2 regions of the Janthinobacterium rivuli genome follow, and region 1 is predicted to be linked to the other one. Evidence: riboswitches for the same ligand, from Rfam matches in the RefSeq annotation. Region 1 holds a riboswitch; the other holds the start of a gene.
What was found. Region 1 has a riboswitch for thiamine pyrophosphate ahead of P9875_RS20975 (TonB-dependent siderophore receptor). Riboswitches for the same ligand answer to the same signal wherever they lie in the genome.

Region 1 (9,549 bases):
GACACCACCAGTGGCCTTGGCCAACAATGTTGTCGGATTACGCGAGGCAAGGCCTCGCTAATCCGACCTACGCCGCCGGACCGCGGTCAAGCCGACGCCTGCTCCTGCGCCAGCAATTTATTCATCAACAATTCCGTCGCCCCGTAGCCGTACAGGGAATCGCTTTCCATGCCCGGCGTGTCGAAGGGGATCGATTCCTCGCGATTCAGCTTGGCAGGATCGGCGTCCGCATAACTGGCGCGCCAGGCGCGCTGCAGGGATTCATTGCGGCGGATAAAGGCCGGCATGGGCCAGTCGTCGCGGTTCCAGTGGGGGCTGTCGCCCAGCAGGGGCCAGCGCTCGTTGAGCAGGGCCATGTCGCCCGTGCGCAGGCGGCGCACGGCCTGTTCCGGCCGCAAGCCTTCCAGCTCTTCCAGCGTGGGCAAGCTGTCGCGCTTCGGCCCGAACATATACGCCAGCATGATGCGCCCGGCAGGCGCCCTGCGCGCCACCACGCCGACGGCATAACCGCCGCCCGGCAGGGGCACGGCAAACCAGCTGCCTTCTCGGTATGGTAATGATTTCATTTCTGCAAACTCCCCCAAAATCGTGTTCGGGGCACAGTCTACGCGAAGCAAGGCGAAAGTGGCGCATGGTACGCCACGACAACAAACCAATAGTTACAATATTTTCTCGTCATAGTGATACTGGGCAACAATTGGCCCCGCCTTGAACAGCGCTTCCTTCATGGCCGTGTCCAGGCGCGCGTCGCGGCGGCGCATCCATTCGAGCAGCATGGCCGCTTCCTTGCGGCTGGTGTCGCCCGCATGCGCGAGCACGCGGCGCAGTTCCGGGTCCGTGCACGCCTCGAAGCGCTGGCTGTTCAGGTCCAGCGCCTGCAGCGCGGCGATGGTGGCGCCGATGGCGCGGTGCATGTCGAGCGCGGTGGCCGGCAAGCCGGATTCTTCCAGTGGGACGTTGGTCATGCGCATTCCTTTTCGCGTAGTGGTGACATCGGCTGCATTCTCCACCGCGCGGACGAAAAGCTCAAGCGTCCACGACACGTTTCCACCCGTTCGGCCATAATCATGGCTCAGCAACAGCCTAAACCCCAGCGGCAGGAGTCCCATGTTCAATTTCGACTTTTACAATCCGACGCAAATCCTTTTCGGCCAGGGCCAGATCGCCGCCATCACGGCGCTGATCCCGCCGCAGGCCAGAGTGCTCATGACGTATGGCGGCGGCAGCATCAGGCAGAACGGCGTCTATGATGAAGTCAGGGCGGCGCTGGCCGGCCATACGGTGCTGGAATTTGCCGGCATCGAACCCAATCCCAGCTATGAAACCCTGATGCAGGCCGTGGCCATGGTGAAAAGCGAGCGCATCGATTTCCTGCTGGCCGTCGGCGGCGGATCCGTGGTCGATGGCACCAAGTTCATCGCCGCGGCCGCCCTGCACGAAGGCGAGGCGTGGGACATCCTGGCCAAGGGCGGCAAGATCGTCGAGGCCGCCCTGCCCTTCGGCACCGTCTTGACGTTACCTGCCACGGGGTCCGAAATGAATGGTTCGGCCGTGATCACGCGCAAGGCGACGCAGGAAAAGCGCTCGTTCATGAGCCGCAAGGTATATCCGAAATTCTCCGTGCTGGATCCGTCGAAGACCTTTACATTACCGCTGCGCCAGGTGGGCAACGGCGTCGTCGATGCGTTTGCGCATGTGATGGAGCAATACCTGACTTACCCTGTGAACGCGTCCGTGCAGGACCGCTTTGCCGAAGGCATTTTATTGACCCTGATCGAGGAAGGCCCGAAGGCGCTGTCGCACCCGGACGACTACGACGTGCGCGCCAACGTGATGTGGAGCGCCACCCTGGCCTTGAACGGCCTGATCGGCGTGGGCGTGCCGCAGGACTGGTCCACGCACGCCATCGGCCACGAATTGACGGCCTTGTACGAGCTCGACCACGCGCAGACCCTGGCCATCATCCTGCCCAGCATGCTGCGCGTGCGCAAGCAGGCCAAGCGCGCCAAGCTGCTGCAGTACGCGGCCCGCGTGTGGGGACTCGACGGCGGTGACGAGGATGGACGCATCGAGGCCGCCATCGCGCGCACGGAATTCTTCTTCCGGCACATGGGCGTCAAGACGCGCCTGGCCGACTATGGCCTGAACCACGCCAGCGTGGATGCCGTCGTGTCCGCCCTGGAAGCGCACGGCATGACGGCGCTGGGCGAGCAGCGTGAAATCACGCCCGCCGTCAGCCGCAAGGTGCTGGAACTGAGTTTATAGATTCCAGCCACACTGTTGTAAAACGGTCAGCCGGGTGGGACAGCTGGCCGTGGTTCATGCTAAGCTGTCAGTTCGCTAGGGGTCCTGGAGCAGTCATCCGGGTGAGAGATACCCTTCGTACCTGATCTGGATAATGCCAGCGAAGGAAAGCGCAAAGTACCTCCCTCCTTTGATAGCTCCTGCGTTGGCGCCAGCCGAACAAGCAGCCTGCCGTGCTCTTTACCGAGTCGGCTTGAACCACGAGCAATCTATGTCCACACCGAATTTATCTGTTTCTGTATTGACCCTGGCGATCCTGCACGCGTTTGCCGTACCCGCCCTGGCCGCGAATGACACCGCCGAAGCCGTCGACCCGCAGGCGCAAAGCATGGCCGAAGTCGTCGTCACGGCCAGCAAGGCGCCGGCCGCCAGACGCGCCTCCGTCGGCGGTTTTTCCGACGCGCCGCTGCTGCAGACGCCGGCGTCCGTCACCGTCATCGGGCAGAAAGAAATACAAGATCTGCAGATCCGCAACCTCAGCGACGCCGTCAAGCTCGACGCCAGCATCAATGAATCGTACAACGCCGTCGGCTATGCGGAACAGTTCACCATCCGGGGCTTCAAGCTCGATACGAACTCCAGCTACCGCAAGGATGGCGTGGCGATCCCCGGTGACACGCAAATTCCGTTGGAAAACAAGGAACGCATCGAAGTATTGAAAGGCCTGGCCGGCTTGCAGGCAGGCGTGGCCGCGCCGGGCGGCGTGATCGACTTCATCGTCAAGCGCCCGACCGCCGCGCCATTGCGCACCGTCACCGTGGAAACGCGCGAACGGGGTACCCTGTACGGCGCCGTCGACCTGGGCGGCCGCCTGGAAGACACGCGCTTCGGCTACCGCGTCAACGTGGCGGCCGAGCGCCTGCGCTCCTACATCAAGGGTGCCGACGGCAACCGTAAATTCATTTCCGGCGCCTTCGACTGGCAGATTTCGCCGCAAGCGCTGCTGCAACTCGACGCCGACTACCAGGACAAGGCGCAAGTAACGGCGCCCGGCTTCCAGCTGCTGAGCAATGGCAAGCTGCCTTCCAACGTCAGCGCCGACACCATGCTCAACAAGCAGCCCTGGACGCACCCGGTGGAAACCGTCACCAGCAACCTGGGCCTGCGCTTCCAGTACGCCTTCAACGAGGATTGGCGCGCCACCGTGTCGGCCAACCAGCACACGTTCAAGCGCGACGACTACACTGCCTACCCGTATGGATGCAGTCCGGAAGGCTGGATGCCTGTGTTCTGCAGCAATGGCGATTTCTCCGTGTGGGACTTCCGCAGCCTGGGCGAAACGAAAAAGCCCCTGAGCGCGCAAGCCATGATCCAGGGCAAGTTCGCCACGGGCAGCTTGCGCCATGAGGTCACGGCGGGCGTGTCGTATTTCAACCGCAAGGACCGGGCCGGCAAGTATGTGTATGACGAAGTGGGCATCAGCAATATCTACCGCCCCGTCATCGTCGCCCCATCCGACGGTGTCACGGGTCCCGTGCGCCTGGTGCGCAACGACAAGGAAAAATCCGTCTTCGTGCAGGACATCGTCAGCCTGGCACCGAACTGGAAGCTGCATGGCGGCGTGCGCCACATCGATGTCGATGGCTATCAGTACGTGCTCAAGGCCGACCAGGAAATCCGCGCCAGGCACGACTTCCTGCTGCCGAACGTGGCGCTGGTGTACAACCCGCAAGACAATATCGCTGTCTACGCATCGTACTCGCAGGGCATGGAACACGGCGGCACGGCCGACCGCTATGCGGAAAACGCCAACGTGGAACTGACGCCTAGCCGCTCGAAGCAGATCGAACTGGGCGTGAAGGCGGACCTGACGCCTGACTTCATGGTCGCCGCCACCCTGTTCCAGATCCGCAAAGGCCTGGAATTCAACCAGTACCTCGACAGCAGCATGAGCACCTACAACTTCGTGCGCGCAGGCCAGGCCCAGCACCGTGGACTGGAACTGTCGGCCCAGGGCAAGGCTTTCGCCAACCTGAGCCTGGGCGCCTCCGTGACGGCCCTGAACAGCCAGCAATCAGATACGGGCAGTGCTGACTACGATGGCAAGCGCGTGCCCAACGTGCCCGCCTTCAAGGCCGCCGTGCGGGCCGACTATGCCGTGCCGCAAGTGGCGGGCCTGAGCGTGAATGGCAGCTGGGAATATGCGGGCAAGAAGGCGTTCGAGAACAACAATACCACCTTCGTGCCCTCGTACAGCGTGTTCAACCTGGGCGCCGCCTGGGCCACGCGCATCGCTGGCACGCGCGCCGTGCTGCGCGCCAGCGTCAACAACGTGGCCGACAAGTTCTACTGGCGCGATGTGACACCGGAAGCAGGCGGCTACCTGTTCCCGGGCGCCAGCCGCACGTTCAAGGTGTCGGCGCAGTTTGACTTTTAATTGAGGGAAATGGCGGGCGCTGCAGTGAGCGCCTGCCGCAGCAAAGGGGCCGCCTGTTGCAGGCGCGCCTCCAGGCTGTCGTGCAGCACGTGGTAGACGATGCCGCGCGCGTCGAGCTCGTCGAGCAGGTAGCGGTAGATCAGCTGGCGCACGGCTTCCGACTCGCGCTGCAAGCCGTCGGCCACCCACGGGCTGTCGGGCGCCGTCACCAGCGTCACATCGTACCGCGTGGCATCGGCCAGCGCCGCCAGCGGCGCATCGGCACCATGGAAATAATGGCGGCTGTAGACCACCGTCATCAACGGCGTCGTGTCGCAAAACAGGAAGTGACGGGCTTGCGCGGCGGCCGCCGCTTCGCGCTCAACTTGCGTGCGCGCGATGCCGTACTGGTCGGCCGCGACGGGCACCCTGCCCTGCGTTTCGACGAATTCACGCAAATATTCGGGCACCCAGACGCTGCCGTAGCGTTCGGCCAGGGCGGCCGCCAGGGTCGACTTGCCCGACGATTCCGCGCCCAGGATGGCCACGCGCACGCAGTGGCCCATCACTTGAGGACCATCGCGCTCGGCGCGGCCGGTGCCGACTTTCTCCACGCCAGCAAGCCGATGATGGCCATCACGACAAAGAAGGCATACAGCACGGCCGTCAGGGTCAGGCCCTTGTGCAGGTACAGCCACACGTACAGCACGTCGACGATGATCCAGGCGATCCAGTTTTCCAGCTTCTTGCGCGACAGCAGGAATTGCCCCACCAGGCTGCCTGCCGTAAGGAAACCGTCCGCGTGGGGCACGTCCGTGTCCGTCGTCGTCAGCAGCCAGGCGATGAGCAGAAAGCCGACCAGCCAGCCCATGCCGCAAGCCAGCCAGCCGCGGCCATCGAGGCGCGTGACGGGCAGGCTCTTGCCGCCGCTGGCCGGGTGCAGCCACTGGTACCAGCCCCAGAACGAGACGCTGATGAACAGCAGTTGCAAGGCCATGTCGCCATACAGGCGCGACTCGAAAAACACAAAACCGTAGGCGGCCGAGGAAATGATGGCGAACAGCCACGCCCAATGATTCTGGCGGATGTTCAGCGCAACGGTTGTCAATGCCAGGACAAAGGAAATCAGTTCAAGCGGCGTGGTGGCAAAACCCAGCAGGAGAAGCGTATCGTTCATGGGAATCGTGATGAGGCTGGTGGTGCAGTATGCAATACCAGCCCTGAATAAGCAAGATTGCCCGCTCAGTGCGCTTAAGCGAAGCCGCCCTTCACGGCGCGCGCCAGCGAACGCTGCACGATCAGCTTGTGGAAAGGCCGGATCACCAGGATGTAGGCGCGCCCCACCGCATTATGGCAATGCACGACGCTGGACATGGTGATGCGGCCATGCGGTCCCGCGTCCCGGTGGCGCAGCACCGACAGGCGGAAATCCAGGTGACTGTCATCCTCGCCCACGATGATTTCATCGTCGCTGACGGCAAAGATGCGGAAGATGCCGATGCGCTTGCCTGGCCTGGCTTCCATCTGCCTGGCCGTGCGGATGCCGAAGCGCGCCACGATGGCGTCGCGCACCACCATCAGCTTGCGCGCCCAGCCCGGCTGGCTGCCCAGCAGGATGCGCGCCAGGCTTTCCATGTCCATCTGGCGCGCCTGCGCGGTCGGCAGGTCGACGGCATACGCGTCGGCCAGGTGGCTGCCCGGGTACAAGGGGGCGATGCTGGCGCCGGGCGGCAAGGCCACGGCGCGTACAGCGTTGTTCATCTCTTGCATGTGCTCTCCATGTGTTCAGTGATAACATGAGCATCATACACGACAATGTGAACAGCGATAACATAGAATGACAAGCACAAGTACTTACCATCACGGCAACCTGCGCGACACCCTGGTCGCCGCCACCATCGCGCAACTGGCGCAGCAGCACGACGCCACCCTCTCGCTGCGCGAACTGGCGCGCACGGTGGGCGTGTCGATCGCCGCCGTGTACCGCCACTTCCCCAGCAAGGAAGCCTTGCTGGCCGACGTGGCGGCGGCCGGCTTCGCCAGCCTGATCGCCAAGTGGGAGGCACAACTGCCGCCGCAGGGCAGCCTGCCCTCCGAGCAGCGTTTTCAGCTGCTGGGCCAGCAATACATCGAATTCGCCCTGGCCGCACCGGCCCACTACCGGCTGATGTTCGAGCACCAGGACGTGCGCCAGTTCCCCGCCCTGCTGGAAGCGGCGCAGGCGTGCTTCCAGTACGTGCTGCAGACGGCCGGCGCGGCCGTGCGCGAAGCGGGACTCGATGCGCGCTGGGACAAGGCCGCCGCCAGCGCCGGCTGGTCGCTGGGCCATGGCTACGTGATGCTGCTGCTGAGCGGCCGCCTGGCCATGGCGGACGGCGGCGACGATTTATCGCCCGCGATGGTGCCGCGCTTTTTCCAGTTGCCGGTGGAGGCGTTGCGGCAGGCGCATCAGCAAGCGGGAGAACAGCAATGACGGCCATCGCCAGATGCGCCGGCTGATCATGCAACATCCCATGGAACCATCCATTGTCCCGGGCACCGAGGGCTATGCAGACAATGCAGGGCAGCTCATCGCCCGATACGACAGCGTTGCCTTCCTGGACAAATACCGCCCCGTTGCTCATCTCTTGCCGACGCGAGCAAGCAGCGTGCTCGACATCGGCGCCGGGACAGGCGGCGACGCGGCGTGCCTGGCAAGCCTGGGGCACACAGTGGTCGCGCTTGAGCCCATTGCCGCATTCCGCGCAGCGGGCATGCAGGCGCACGCCCCGGCCAACATCGAATGGGTGAACGATAGCCTGCCCGCCCTGTCTGCGATAGGCGCGCGCCAAACCAGGTATGACCTGATTGTCGTCGCGGCCGTCTGGATGCATCTGGCAGCGGAAGAAAGAATGGAGGCGATGGGCAATATCAGCATATTACTCAAGCCCGGCGCAATGCTCGTCATGTCCCTGAGGCATGGACCAGCCCCTGAAGGCCGTCGCATCTTTGATGTATCCGCCAGTGAAACGGCAGAGCTCGCAATGCGGCATCAGCTCAAAGTGATGCTGCATACGCAGGCGCCATCCGTGCAACTGCAGAATCGCCAGGCGGGGGTGAGCTGGTCCTGGCTTGTTTTTGAGAAATGATTCAAGCTGAAGCAGCATGCGCCAGGGAGTTGGCACGGCGCGCAGTCAGCCGAATCTAGCCATTATTTTTGAAACGCCGTCAATTTATGCACAATATATCGATAGACACGCTCTCCGTGATTGCAAGACAATGCATTGCGCTCACCTGTTTGCAGCGCTTTTGCCTGCAGCATGCCCTTGACCACCCCGCCCTGTCCGCGTTCACCGGCCACGTGTGGAAAGTGGCGCAGCTCGCGCCTGGGGATTTTGCTGCGTGGGAATGCGGCTTTGCTGCCCTGGCCGTGAACGGCATGGGTGACCCCTGGCCCGATGACATCCGCATGGCCATTCCCGGGCACCTGCTCGGCACGCTGGAGGAACTTGTTCAGCATGTGCTGGAAACGAGCGCCTGTAGCTGGTATGGCGACGACCTTCCGGCCAGCAGGCGGCAGCTGGAAGCCGTCCTTGCCATCTGTGCCAGGCATGACGTGGCCGTGCCGCAGCTTGCGCACTATGCGCAGCACGATGCGGCGCTGCGCGGCGGCTGGGGGCCGGTGCTGTCGGACGAAGAAGTCAGAGCCTGGCAAGCCCTGATATAACATGCGGCAGGCAACTGATCGGGCAGCCGCTCCTCTTCATGCGTATCGGCATCGACTTGCTTGAACACGGTCGGGAAGCGCGCGCAAGTCCTGATTTGCTCGAAAGCATGGCACAGCTGGCCAATTGCCGGCACGTCGGCTTCCATGCACGCGTTCGTGTCAAAGCTCAGCGAAAGGGACCGGCGTTGAAGGCAAAGGCTGACAATGCCTGACCCTTGAAGGGGGAGGCGCCCAGCACTGCCAGCGACGCGCTGCGGCAAGCGGGTCGTCCATCGTGAGCAATGACCTTGCACGATGGCAGGAATCGGGTAATCTATGCCCATCTCAATGTATAGAACGGCGACGATGAAGCGTGCAGAAGCGAGCGTTGACATGCAGTCCGGGCGCTTGCCGGCCAGCGATGAAGCACAGCGGCAAGGGCTGCTTCCCCTGCCCCTGCCATTCATCCACCAGGCAGAGGACGGCATGGCGCCTGCGCTGCAGATCACCGTCCTGCATTTCCAGCCCTATCCATTCCAGAGCGCCGCCTTCCATGCGCATGACATCGCCCTGCCCGCCGCCATCGCGCGCAGCGTGCCAAAACGGCAAGCGGAGTATTTTTTCGGCCGGCTGGCAGCGCGCGCCGCGCTGGCGCGCCTCGGCATCGCCGACGCGCAGATCGGCACCGGCGCCTCGCGCCAGCCCTTGTGGCCAGCCGGCGTGGTCGGCAGCATCAGCCACGGCGGCGGCTATGCCGCTGCGGTGGCCTTGCCGGCGCAGCGGCACGAAGCCATCGGCATCGACATTGAAGCGGTGGTCGGCGCGGAGATGCGCGAAGCCTTGCTGAGCACGGCGATCGGCCTGCCCGAGCTTGCCCTGCTGCATCAGCTCAACAGTGTGAACGCCCTGGAGTTTTTGATGACGGTGGTGTTTTCCGCCAAGGAAAGTTTTTTCAAGGCCGCCTTTCCCACGGTCGGCTACTATTTCGACTTTACCGCCGTGACACTGACCGCATTCGACGAGGCCAGGCGCACCCTGACGTTTCGGATCAACCAGACGCTGTCGCCGCGCCTGCACGCCAGCGCCCGGTTTTCCGTAGATTACGACTTGCTCGATGCGCACACCGTCATCACGCACTGCGGCTGGCGCGGATGGGTGTGATTCCTGGCTAGGATCCCTGCGACGTGGACGTGACGAATATTTC
Region 2 (9,549 bases), 2.9 Mb from region 1:
ACGGGTGGAGCACAGCTCCAGCGCGATGCGACAGGCTGCAAAAAGACCTGCCTGGATGGCAGACATGGACGATGGATGGCAAGCGGGCAAAAAAAACGGAGGCCGCAGCCTCCGCAAAACGCCGTGGTACGGCGTATTTATATTAGTACAACACGACGGAGCGGATCGATTCACCGCTCTTCATCAGGTCAAAACCCTGGTTGATGTCATCGAGCTTCAAACGGTGCGTGATCAAATCGTCGATATTGAGCTTGCCTTCCATATACCAGTCGACGATCTTTGGCACGTCCGTACGGCCGCGCGCGCCGCCGAAAGCGGAGCCTTTCCACACGCGCCCCGTCACCAGCTGGAATGGACGCGTGGAAATTTCCTGGCCGGCCGCCGCCACGCCGATGATGATGGACTGGCCCCAGCCCTTGTGGCAGCACTCGAGCGACTGGCGCATGGTGGTGGTGTTGCCGATGCATTCAAACGAATAGTCGGCGCCGCCGTCCGTCAGCTGCACGATGGTGTCGACCACGTTTTCCACCTCGTTGGCGTTGACGAAATGCGTCATGCCGAACTTGCGCGCGATGTCCTGGCGCGCCGGGTTGATGTCGACGCCGATGATCTTGTCCGCGCCGACCATTTTCGCTGCCTGGATCACGTTCAAGCCGATGCCGCCCAGGCCGAACACGACCACGTTGGCGCCCGCCTCGACCTTGGCCGTAAACAGCACGGCGCCCACGCCGGTGGTGACGCCGCAGCCGATGTAGCAGACTTTATCGAACGGTGCGTCTTCGCGGATCTTGGCGAGAGCAATTTCCGGCACGACGATGTAGTTGGAGAAGGTCGAGGTGCCCATGTAGTGGAAGATGGGTTTACCGTCGATGGAGAAGCGCGAGGTCGCGTCCGGCATCAGGCCGCGGCCCTGGGTCGAGCGGATCGACTGGCACAAATTGGTTTTTTGCGACAGGCAGAATTTGCACTGGCGGCATTCCGGCGTGTACAGGGGAATGACGTGGTCATCCTTTTTCAGGCTTTTCACGCCTGGACCCACGTCGACGACGATGCCGGCGCCTTCATGGCCGAGGATCGATGGGAAGATGCCTTCCGGATCGGCGCCCGACAGGGTGTAGTAATCGGTGTGGCAAATGCCGGTGGCCTTGATTTCGACCAGTACTTCGCCCTCGCGCGGGCCGGCCAGGTCGACTTCTTCGATGGTCAAAGGCGCGCCGGCCTTCCATGCAATCGCTGCTTTGGTTTTCATGTGTGTCCTGTGTATGGTTGAAACGTTTACTTGGCTTTCGCGCGGTTGAGGAAGGCGCCGTGCAAGCCGTTCAGGGTTTCCTCGGCCAGCAGCAGCTGGCTGGCGATTTCATTGATCTTGCGGCGGCTGGAACGGGCGTGGTCGCGCAGCACTTCGAAAGCCGTGTTGCGGTCCGTCTGGAATTTGCCCATCAGCAAGCCCACGGCCAGACTCGTTTCGCGGCCCGCAGCCAGGGCCGCGTTCAGGTTCAGCTCGGTACGGCGCAGCTGGCGGATTTCATCGGCGCGCGCCAGGCCCGCTTCAAACGCCGGCATCAAGCGGGCTTCGTCGACGGGTTTCACCACGTAACCGACGGCGCCGTAGGCGGCCGCCTGCTTGCCCGATTCGCTGTCGCCGCTGCCGGACAGGAACATGAACGGCACGGCCGTTTCGCCATGCAGGCGCTTGGCCAGTTCCAGGCCGGACATGCCCGGCATATGGATGTCGAGCAGGGCCAGGTCCGGCTCGCGCTGGGCGATCAGCTGCAACGCCACTTCGGCCGAATGGGCCAGGGCCGTCTCATAGCCGGCATGGCGCAGGACTTCGCCGAGGAATTCCAACAGGAGCTGGTCATCGTCAACGATCAGGATAAGGCGTTTCGCGGCGGCTGGCTGACTCATGGGTGGGGGACCTCGGTAATGAATGATGCTCATATTATATGCCGATTATTCCCCCAAACCAGCCCTGCACGCCCATGCTCATGCCGCAAATAATTGATTGAATTGCTGCACCGCAATATCCACATCGTCCGCTTGATAGACGCTAGTGATGGCCGCCACCATGTCGGCGCCGCGCGCGGCCAGCGGCGCCGCGTTCTCCGGCGTCATGCCGCCGATCACCAAGCACGGCAAGGCGATCTCGCGCTTGGCTTGCAGCACGATATCCAATGGTGTCGTGAGCGGGTATTTTTTTACCAGCGACGGATAAAAGCCGCCGAAGGCCACGTAGCTGGCGCCGCCGGCCTCGGCCGTCCTTGCCAGGGCCAGGTCGCCATAGCACGAGGCGCCGATGATCTTGTCCTTGCCCAGGCGCGCGCGCACCTGCGCCACGGACGCATCCGTGCCGCCCACGTGCACACCGTCCGCGTCGAGCTCTTCGCACAGCTCGATAAAATCATTGATGATAAAAGGCACGCCATATTTGCGGGCCAGCGCCAGCAAGGCGCCCGCCTGTTCGCGCCGCTGCTCCGCGTCGGCACTCTTGTGGCGGTATTGCAGCAGGGCCACGCCGCCGTGCAAGGCTTGCTCGCTCACGTCGAGCAGGCGATCGGTGTCGTCCCAGTTCGGGGTGACCAGATACAGTCCACGCATGATGTTTTCCTTATTGAATGAATCGTTGCGGCATGAGTTGACCTGGCGCAATCGCATACGCGCCGGCCAGGGCCGCGTGGCAATAGCGTTGCGCCAGATCCAGCGCTTCGGGCAACGCCTGGCCCAATGCCAGGCGCGCCGCGATGGCCGACGCCAGGGTGCAGCCGCTGCCGTGAAATTCGCCGGGAAGACGGGGCCAGCGCCACTCGCGCTCGCCGCCAGCGCCGTCAAACCAGCGGTTGACGATCACCTCGCCGTCGCCATGGCCGCCCGTCACCAGCACGTTCTGACAGCCTTGCGCAAGCAAGTTGTCCTCGCCACCGAGGGCCGCCGCTTCCGGCCCGTTCGGTACGATGACGGTCGTCACCGGCAGCAAGGGCGCCAGCGCCTGTACGGCATCGTCCCGGCTCAGCACATCACCATGGCCGCTGGCCAGCACGGGATCGAGCACCACGGGCAAGCCTGGGCGGGCCTGCCGCAATTGCGCGATCAGCTGCGCGATGACGGCCGCATTCGCGGCGCTGCCGGGAATGCCGATCTTCACGGCATGAATCGCCATCTTGTCGATCAGCGCCAGCGCCTGCCGGCGCAATAGCTCCGGCGCCACCGCCTGCACGCCAAAAACCCTGTCGTTGTCCTGCACCGTCAAGGCCGTGATGACGGGCAATGCATGCGCGCCCTGCGCGGCAATGGCCACGATATCGGCGGCGATGCCGGCGCCACCCGACGGGTCGGCGCCGGCAAACACGAGCACAGTGTGGCGCATCGGCATCGTCACGCCAGGCGGCCCGCCATCGGCGACGACGGCGAGGCGGCAAACTTGCGCGGCATGCGGCCCGCCAAAAATGCTTCGCGTCCGGCCCGCACGGCCAGCTTCATCGCACGCGCCATGCGCACGGGGTCGCGCGCGCCGGCAATGGCTGTATTCATCAGCACGCCATCGCAACCGAGTTCCATGGCGATGGCCGCATCCGACGCCGTGCCCACGCCAGCATCGACCAGCACCGGCACTTTCGCCTGGTCGATAATCAGCGACAAGTTCCATGGATTCAAGATGCCCATGCCCGAGCCGATCAGGGAGGCCAGCGGCATGACGGCCACGCAGCCGATGTCTTCCAGTATCTTCGCCTGGATGGGGTCGTCGCTGCAGTAGACCATCACGTCAAAGCCATCCTTGACCAGCGCTTCGGCCGCAATCAACGTTTCCGGCATGTGCGGAAACAGCGTCTTTTCATCACCGAGTACTTCCAGCTTCACCAGATTGCGCCCGCCCAGGAGCTCGCGCGCCAGTTGCAGGGTGTAGACGGCATCTTTGGCGTTGTAGCAGCCGGCCGTGTTCGGCAGTATCGTGTACTGGTCCGGCGGCACGAAGTCCAGCAGGCTGGGCGCGTTCGGGTCTTGCCCGATATTCACCCTGCGGATCGCCACCGTGATGATCTGCGCCTCGGCCGCATCCGTCGCTTCGCGCGTCTGCGGCAAATCCTTGTACTTGCCGCTGCCCACCAGCAAGCGCGATTGATACTGTTTGCCTGCGATGGTCAGCAGGTCGTTATGTGTTGCGGTATTCATGTGTTCTTCCTTAAATTTTTAAACGTCCGAAGAAAACCGTAGCGAGCGGCGACGATTTGTGGCCGAGAAGCGCAACCGTGCTTGAGCACGGTGAGCATCGCAGGCCGCAAAGTGCGGCGCGCAGTAGGTTTGCTTGGACGTTTTCAGCCGCCGCCGATGGCGCGGACGATTTCCACTTGGTCTTGCGTCTGCAAGACCTGCCCCGGCCACGCCTTGCGCGGCACGACATTGCGGTTGACGGCCAGCGCCAGCGCCTGGTTTTCCAGCGACAGGGCGGCGATCAGTTGGTCCAGGGTTTGCCCCGGCGGCACCTGGTGCGGTGCGCCGTTGAGCGTGATGGATATCAATGCAGGCATCACGCTCTCCCTCAGACCTTGCGGTACAGCTCGGCGCCGTTCTTGATGAATTCGATGGCCTTGATTTCCATGCCCTGCTTGAGCGCCTTGTCTTCCGCGATGCCCATGCCGGCCGCGTATTCGCGCACTTCCTGCGTGATCTTCATCGAACAGAAATGCGGGCCGCACATGGAGCAGAAATGCGCCACCTTGGCCGAATCCTTGGGCAGGGTTTCATCGTGGAATTCGCGCGCCTTGTCCGGGTCCAGGCCGATGTTGAACTGGTCGTCCCAGCGGAATTCAAAGCGGGCTTTCGACAGGGCGTTGTCGCGGATTTGCGCGCCCGGATGGCCCTTGGCCAGGTCGGCCGCGTGCGCCGCAATCTTGTAGGTGATGATGCCGTCTTTTACATCGGCCTTGTTGGGCAGGCCCAGGTGTTCCTTCGGCGTCACGTAGCACAGCATGGCCGTGCCATACCAGCCGATCATGGCAGCGCCGATGCCCGAGGTGATGTGGTCGTAGCCGGGCGCGATATCGGTCGTCAACGGTCCCAGGGTGTAGAACGGTGCTTCGCCGCACTGTTCCAGCTGCAAGTCCATGTTTTCCTTGATCAATTGCATGGGCACGTGGCCCGGCCCCTCGATCATTACCTGCACGTCGTGCTTCCAGGCGACTTGCGTCAGCTCGCCCAGGGTTTTCAGCTCGCCCAGCTGCGCCTCGTCGTTGGCGTCGTAGATGGAGCCGGGACGCAAGCCGTCGCCCAGTGAAAACGACACGTCGTACGCCTTCATGATTTCGCAAATCTCTTCGAAATGCGTGTACAGGAACGATTCCTGGTGATGCGCCAGGCACCATTTCGCCATGATGGAGCCACCGCGCGACACGATGCCCGTCAAGCGCTTGGCCGTCATCGGCACATAGCGCAGCAGCACGCCCGCGTGGATGGTGAAGTAGTCGACGCCCTGCTCGGCCTGCTCGATGAGGGTGTCGCGGAAGATTTCCCAAGTTAAATCTTCGGCCTTGCCATTGACCTTTTCCAAGGCCTGGTAGATGGGCACGGTGCCGATCGGCACGGGGCTGTTGCGCACGATCCATTCGCGCGTTTCGTGGATATGTTTACCTGTGGACAGGTCCATCACGTTGTCGCCACCCCAGCGGATGGCCCAGGTCATCTTTTCCACTTCCTCGCCGATCGACGAGGTGACGGCGGAATTGCCGATATTCGCGTTGATTTTCACCAGGAAATTGCGGCCGATAATCATCGGCTCGACTTCCGGGTGGTTGATGTTGGCGGGGATGATGGCGCGGCCGCGGGCGATTTCCTCGCGCACGAATTCCGGCGTGATGTCAAACGGGATGCTGGCGCCGAACGACTGGCCCGGATGCTGGCGGCCCATCAGGTCGGCCAGGCGCTCGCCCATGGGGCCGGAAGCTTTCAGCTCGCGCAAATATTCCTGGCGGCGCATGTTTTCGCGGATGGCGACGAATTCCATTTCCGGCGTGATGATGCCGCGCCTCGCGTAATGCATTTGCGTCACGTTCTTGCCGGCAATGGCGCGGCGCGGCTTGCGGTGCAAATTAAAACGCAGCTCGGCCAGTTTCGGATCCGCCAGGCGGGCGATGCCGTAGTCGGAGGTCGGGCCGGGCAATTCTTCCGTGTCGGCACGTTCGACTATCCACGGCAGGCGCGGCGTATCGAGGCCCGAGCGGATATCGATCTGCACGTCCGGGTCCGTGTACGGGCCGGACGTGTCATACACGTAGATCGGCGGATTCTTTTCGCCGCCGAACGACGCTTCCGTGTCGGACTGGCTGATTCTGCGCATGGGCACGCGGATGTCGGGACGGCTGCCCTGCACGTAAATCTTGCGCGAATTGGGCAGCGGCGCGATGGCGGCTTCGTCGACCGTGGCGGTGGCGGAGAGGAATTTCGGGTTGGCGTTCATTTTGGCTCCTTGGCTAGACTATTTTTAAGCCTGGAGCCAGCTAAGGAGGTTCGGAATTACGCACGCGGAAAGGCGGGGTGCGTTCATCCTAAAGCTTCCCTTCGCTGGCATTATCCAGATCAGGTTCGGAGGGTATTTCTCACCCGCGCTTGCACCGTGTTTCCACAGCGAAAGGCAGGACCCCTAGCGTTTGCCGCCTTGCGGCAGCGAGCCAATTATACGCGGTTCACGCCGCGCGGCCAGATGATTTCTTGCAGGTGTCGTCTTTGTACATCGCGCTACTTCTTCTTGCCCCAGCGCCAGCTGGTCGGTTCACCCTTCAGCTGGCAGATGAAAATGAGCGCGGCAACGATGGCCACTTCATAGACGATGTAGCCCACCAGCATGGTTTGCGGCGGGAATAGGAAGGCGCCGCAGGCGAACAGCGCCAGCGCGCTCAAAAAGACCAGCCAGCCCTGCCAGGTGATGGGCAAGCCCCAGCCCCAGCCATAGGTCTTGGCGGGGAACCAGTATTGCGGCGTTGATTTGTCAGTCATGATTTTTCCTGGTCAGTATCGATAGCACCCAGTATAAATCAGGCAATGCGATGGCGCTCCGTGACATCGAGGCCGATGCCGCGGTAGCCGATGAAACGGCTACCCGTGTCGAACATCGGTTCGCCGCTGACCTGCAGATACTGCGTGCTGCCGTCGAGGTTGGCTCGGCTGTAGATGAAATCGAGAAACGGTTCGCGCGCGGCAATTTTTGCGTCGAGCAAGGCCCGCTCGGCCGCGTTCCAGCGCTGCGGCTCTTCTTCGCTGCCAATGCCCAGCATTTCAGCCACGGGGCCGGAAAAGCGCGTCAGGTTGCCCTGCGCATCCTGTTCCCAGTACCAGTCGGACGACAGCTCCGTGAAGCGCTGGAAGCGCGCTTCGCTTTCGCGCAGCTCCGCCGTGCGCTCTTCCACCATCTGTTCCAGCGACTTGTTGTATTCGGCCAGCTTCTGGTACAGCAGGCGCACTTCCAGCATGTTGTGGATGCGCGTTTTGACTTCCACCAGGTCGAACGGTTTGCTGACGAAATCCTTGGCGCCCGCTTGCAGCGCGCGCAACTTGTGGCCCGGCTGGGCCGTGATCACCAGCACAGGCAGATAGCTGCCCGCCTCGATGTCGCGCAAGCCTTCCATGACTTCAAAACCATCCATTTCCGGCATTTGCAAGTCGAGCAGGATCAGGTCGTAGCGGTGCTGCTGGTGCAGCGCGTGCACGGCTTGCGGGTCCATGGTGGAGGTGATGCGCGTATAACCGGCATTGCGCAGCACCTGTTCCAGCAGCATGACGTTCGCCTCCTGGTCATCGACGATGAGAATGCTGGCGTTCAGAATCTCGGTGGCTTGAAGCATGGCGGTATTCCTAAAAATAAATGCTGAATTAGCGTACTGCGTGAATGTCGTCGGCCAGGCCGTGCGCGGCCGCATGGTGCAGGGCCACGTCAAGTGCATCCATGAATTCGACGACCTTGATCGGCTTGGTCAGGTAGCGGAAGAAGCCCGCTTCCAGGCCTTTCTCGATGTCGCGCGGCACGGCGTTGGCAGACAGGGCCATCACGGGAATATGGCTCGTCAGCGGGTCGTCATGCAGGATGTGCAGGGCGCCAAAGCCGCTGATGCCGGGCAGGTTGATGTCCATCAAGATCACGTCCGGCTGATACGTGCGGGCCAGGTCGATGCCCAGGTGCGCATCGATGGCCGTGAGCAATTTCAAATCGCTGCGGCGGGCGATCAATTGCTCCACCAGCGCCAGATTGGCGGGATTGTCTTCCACGTACAGCAAGGTGCGCTGGCTTTCCTGCGGCACCTGCACCTGCGGCAGCGCGTCGCCGTCGCCCAGCACCAGGGCCGGCGCGCTGCTGGCGGCCAGCTCGAACCAGAACGTGGTGCCCACGCCGACCGTGCTGTCGACGCCGATGGTGCCACCCATCAATTCGACCAGCTGCTTGGTGACGACGAGGCCGATGCCCGTGCCCTCTTCCGTGCTGTTTTCCTGTCCCAGGCGATTGAAGGGCTGGAACAGCTGGGCCACCTGGCCCGCATCGAGACCGGCGCCGCTGTCGCGCACGCTGACCCGCACCTTGCCGCCACGCTGGCTGCAGTCGACGGTGACGGCGCCGCCACTCTGGTTGTACTTGATGGCGTTCGACAGCAGGTTGACCATCACCTGTTTCACGCGCGTGCGGTCCGCATGCACGAAGTAAGCTTCGCCGCAGCGGGGGAATTGCATGCGGATGCCGCGCTTTTCCGCCTGCGGCGCGATCATCGCCTGGCAATCCTGCAACACGTCGAGCAAGGACATGGCTTCCTGCGACAAGGTGACCTTGCCCGATTCGATCATGGCCAGGTCGAGGATTTCATTAATCAAACGCAAGAGGTACCAGCCACCCTTGAGGATTTGCTCGATCGAGCGCTGCTGCGGCGGGCTCGGTGGCGGCACGTCGGACGCCATCAGCTGCGCAAAGCCCAGCACGGCATTGAGCGGCGTGCGCAATTCGTGGCTCATGCTCGACAGGAATTCGGACTTGGCGCGGTTGGCCTTTTCCGCCACCTGGCGCGCCTTCTTCAACTCCGCATTGTTGGTCTCGACCAGCGAACGGGTGTACGCCTGCTGCTCCTGCAGGCGCTGGTCCAGCAAGGCCTGTTCCGCCTCGACCTGCTTGCGTGCCGTGTTGTCCGTGCCGATCAGCAGGTAGCCGATGACCTTGCTTTGCGCATCGCGCAAGGCCGTCACGGAGACGATGGCGGGGAAGCGGCTGCCATCCTTGCGGATATACGTCAGTTCATAAATGTCTTCGATGCCGCGCGTGGCCTTGAACACGAGCGTTTCCACGCCAGGCGTGATGACGGTATCGAGTTCGGCACTGAGGGCGGCCGCGCGCGCGACGATTTCTTGCGCATCGGAAATACCAGCCGGCGTCAGCTTGTCGACCACGTCGCTCGCCGCATAGCCCAGCATGCGTTCGGCGCCCACGTTGAAAATCTGGATCACGCCCTGCGCATCGGTGGCGATGCACGAGAAATTGGCGCTGTTGAAAATCGCATCCTGCAAGGCGCCCGCCTTGAGCAGCTG

Region 2: another riboswitch for thiamine pyrophosphate. It lies ahead of thiC (phosphomethylpyrimidine synthase ThiC); the one in region 1 lies ahead of P9875_RS20975 (TonB-dependent siderophore receptor).

What each region holds. Positions count from the first base shown of each region.
Region 1 is NZ_CP121464.1:4,603,057-4,612,605, forward strand. Features, by position in the region: gene P9875_RS20960 (Imm26 family immunity protein) at 87-566, opposite strand; gene P9875_RS20965 (hypothetical protein) at 660-965, opposite strand; gene P9875_RS20970 (iron-containing alcohol dehydrogenase) at 1,108-2,265, shown strand; TPP riboswitch at 2,333-2,430, shown strand; gene P9875_RS20975 (TonB-dependent siderophore receptor) at 2,516-4,681, shown strand; gene P9875_RS20980 (ATP-binding protein) at 4,678-5,226, opposite strand; gene pnuC (nicotinamide riboside transporter PnuC) at 5,226-5,837, opposite strand; gene P9875_RS20990 (DUF2867 domain-containing protein) at 5,912-6,430, opposite strand; gene P9875_RS20995 (TetR/AcrR family transcriptional regulator) at 6,498-7,133, shown strand; gene P9875_RS21000 (class I SAM-dependent methyltransferase) at 7,174-7,788, shown strand; gene P9875_RS21005 (hypothetical protein) at 7,857-8,366, shown strand; gene P9875_RS21010 (4'-phosphopantetheinyl transferase family protein) at 8,712-9,506, shown strand; gene P9875_RS21015 (SDR family oxidoreductase) at 9,514-9,549, opposite strand, start outside.
Region 2 is NZ_CP121464.1:1,134,179-1,143,727, reverse strand. Features, by position in the region: gene P9875_RS05160 (S-(hydroxymethyl)glutathione dehydrogenase/class III alcohol dehydrogenase) at 143-1,249, opposite strand; gene P9875_RS05155 (ANTAR domain-containing response regulator) at 1,276-1,908, opposite strand; gene thiE (thiamine phosphate synthase) at 1,987-2,598, opposite strand; gene thiD (bifunctional hydroxymethylpyrimidine kinase/phosphomethylpyrimidine kinase) at 2,609-3,364, opposite strand; gene P9875_RS05140 (thiazole synthase) at 3,373-4,167, opposite strand; gene thiS (sulfur carrier protein ThiS) at 4,311-4,514, opposite strand; gene thiC (phosphomethylpyrimidine synthase ThiC) at 4,535-6,448, opposite strand; TPP riboswitch at 6,528-6,643, opposite strand; gene P9875_RS05125 (hypothetical protein) at 6,727-6,984, opposite strand; gene P9875_RS05120 (response regulator) at 7,023-7,829, opposite strand; gene P9875_RS05115 (PAS domain-containing hybrid sensor histidine kinase/response regulator) at 7,858-9,549, opposite strand, start outside.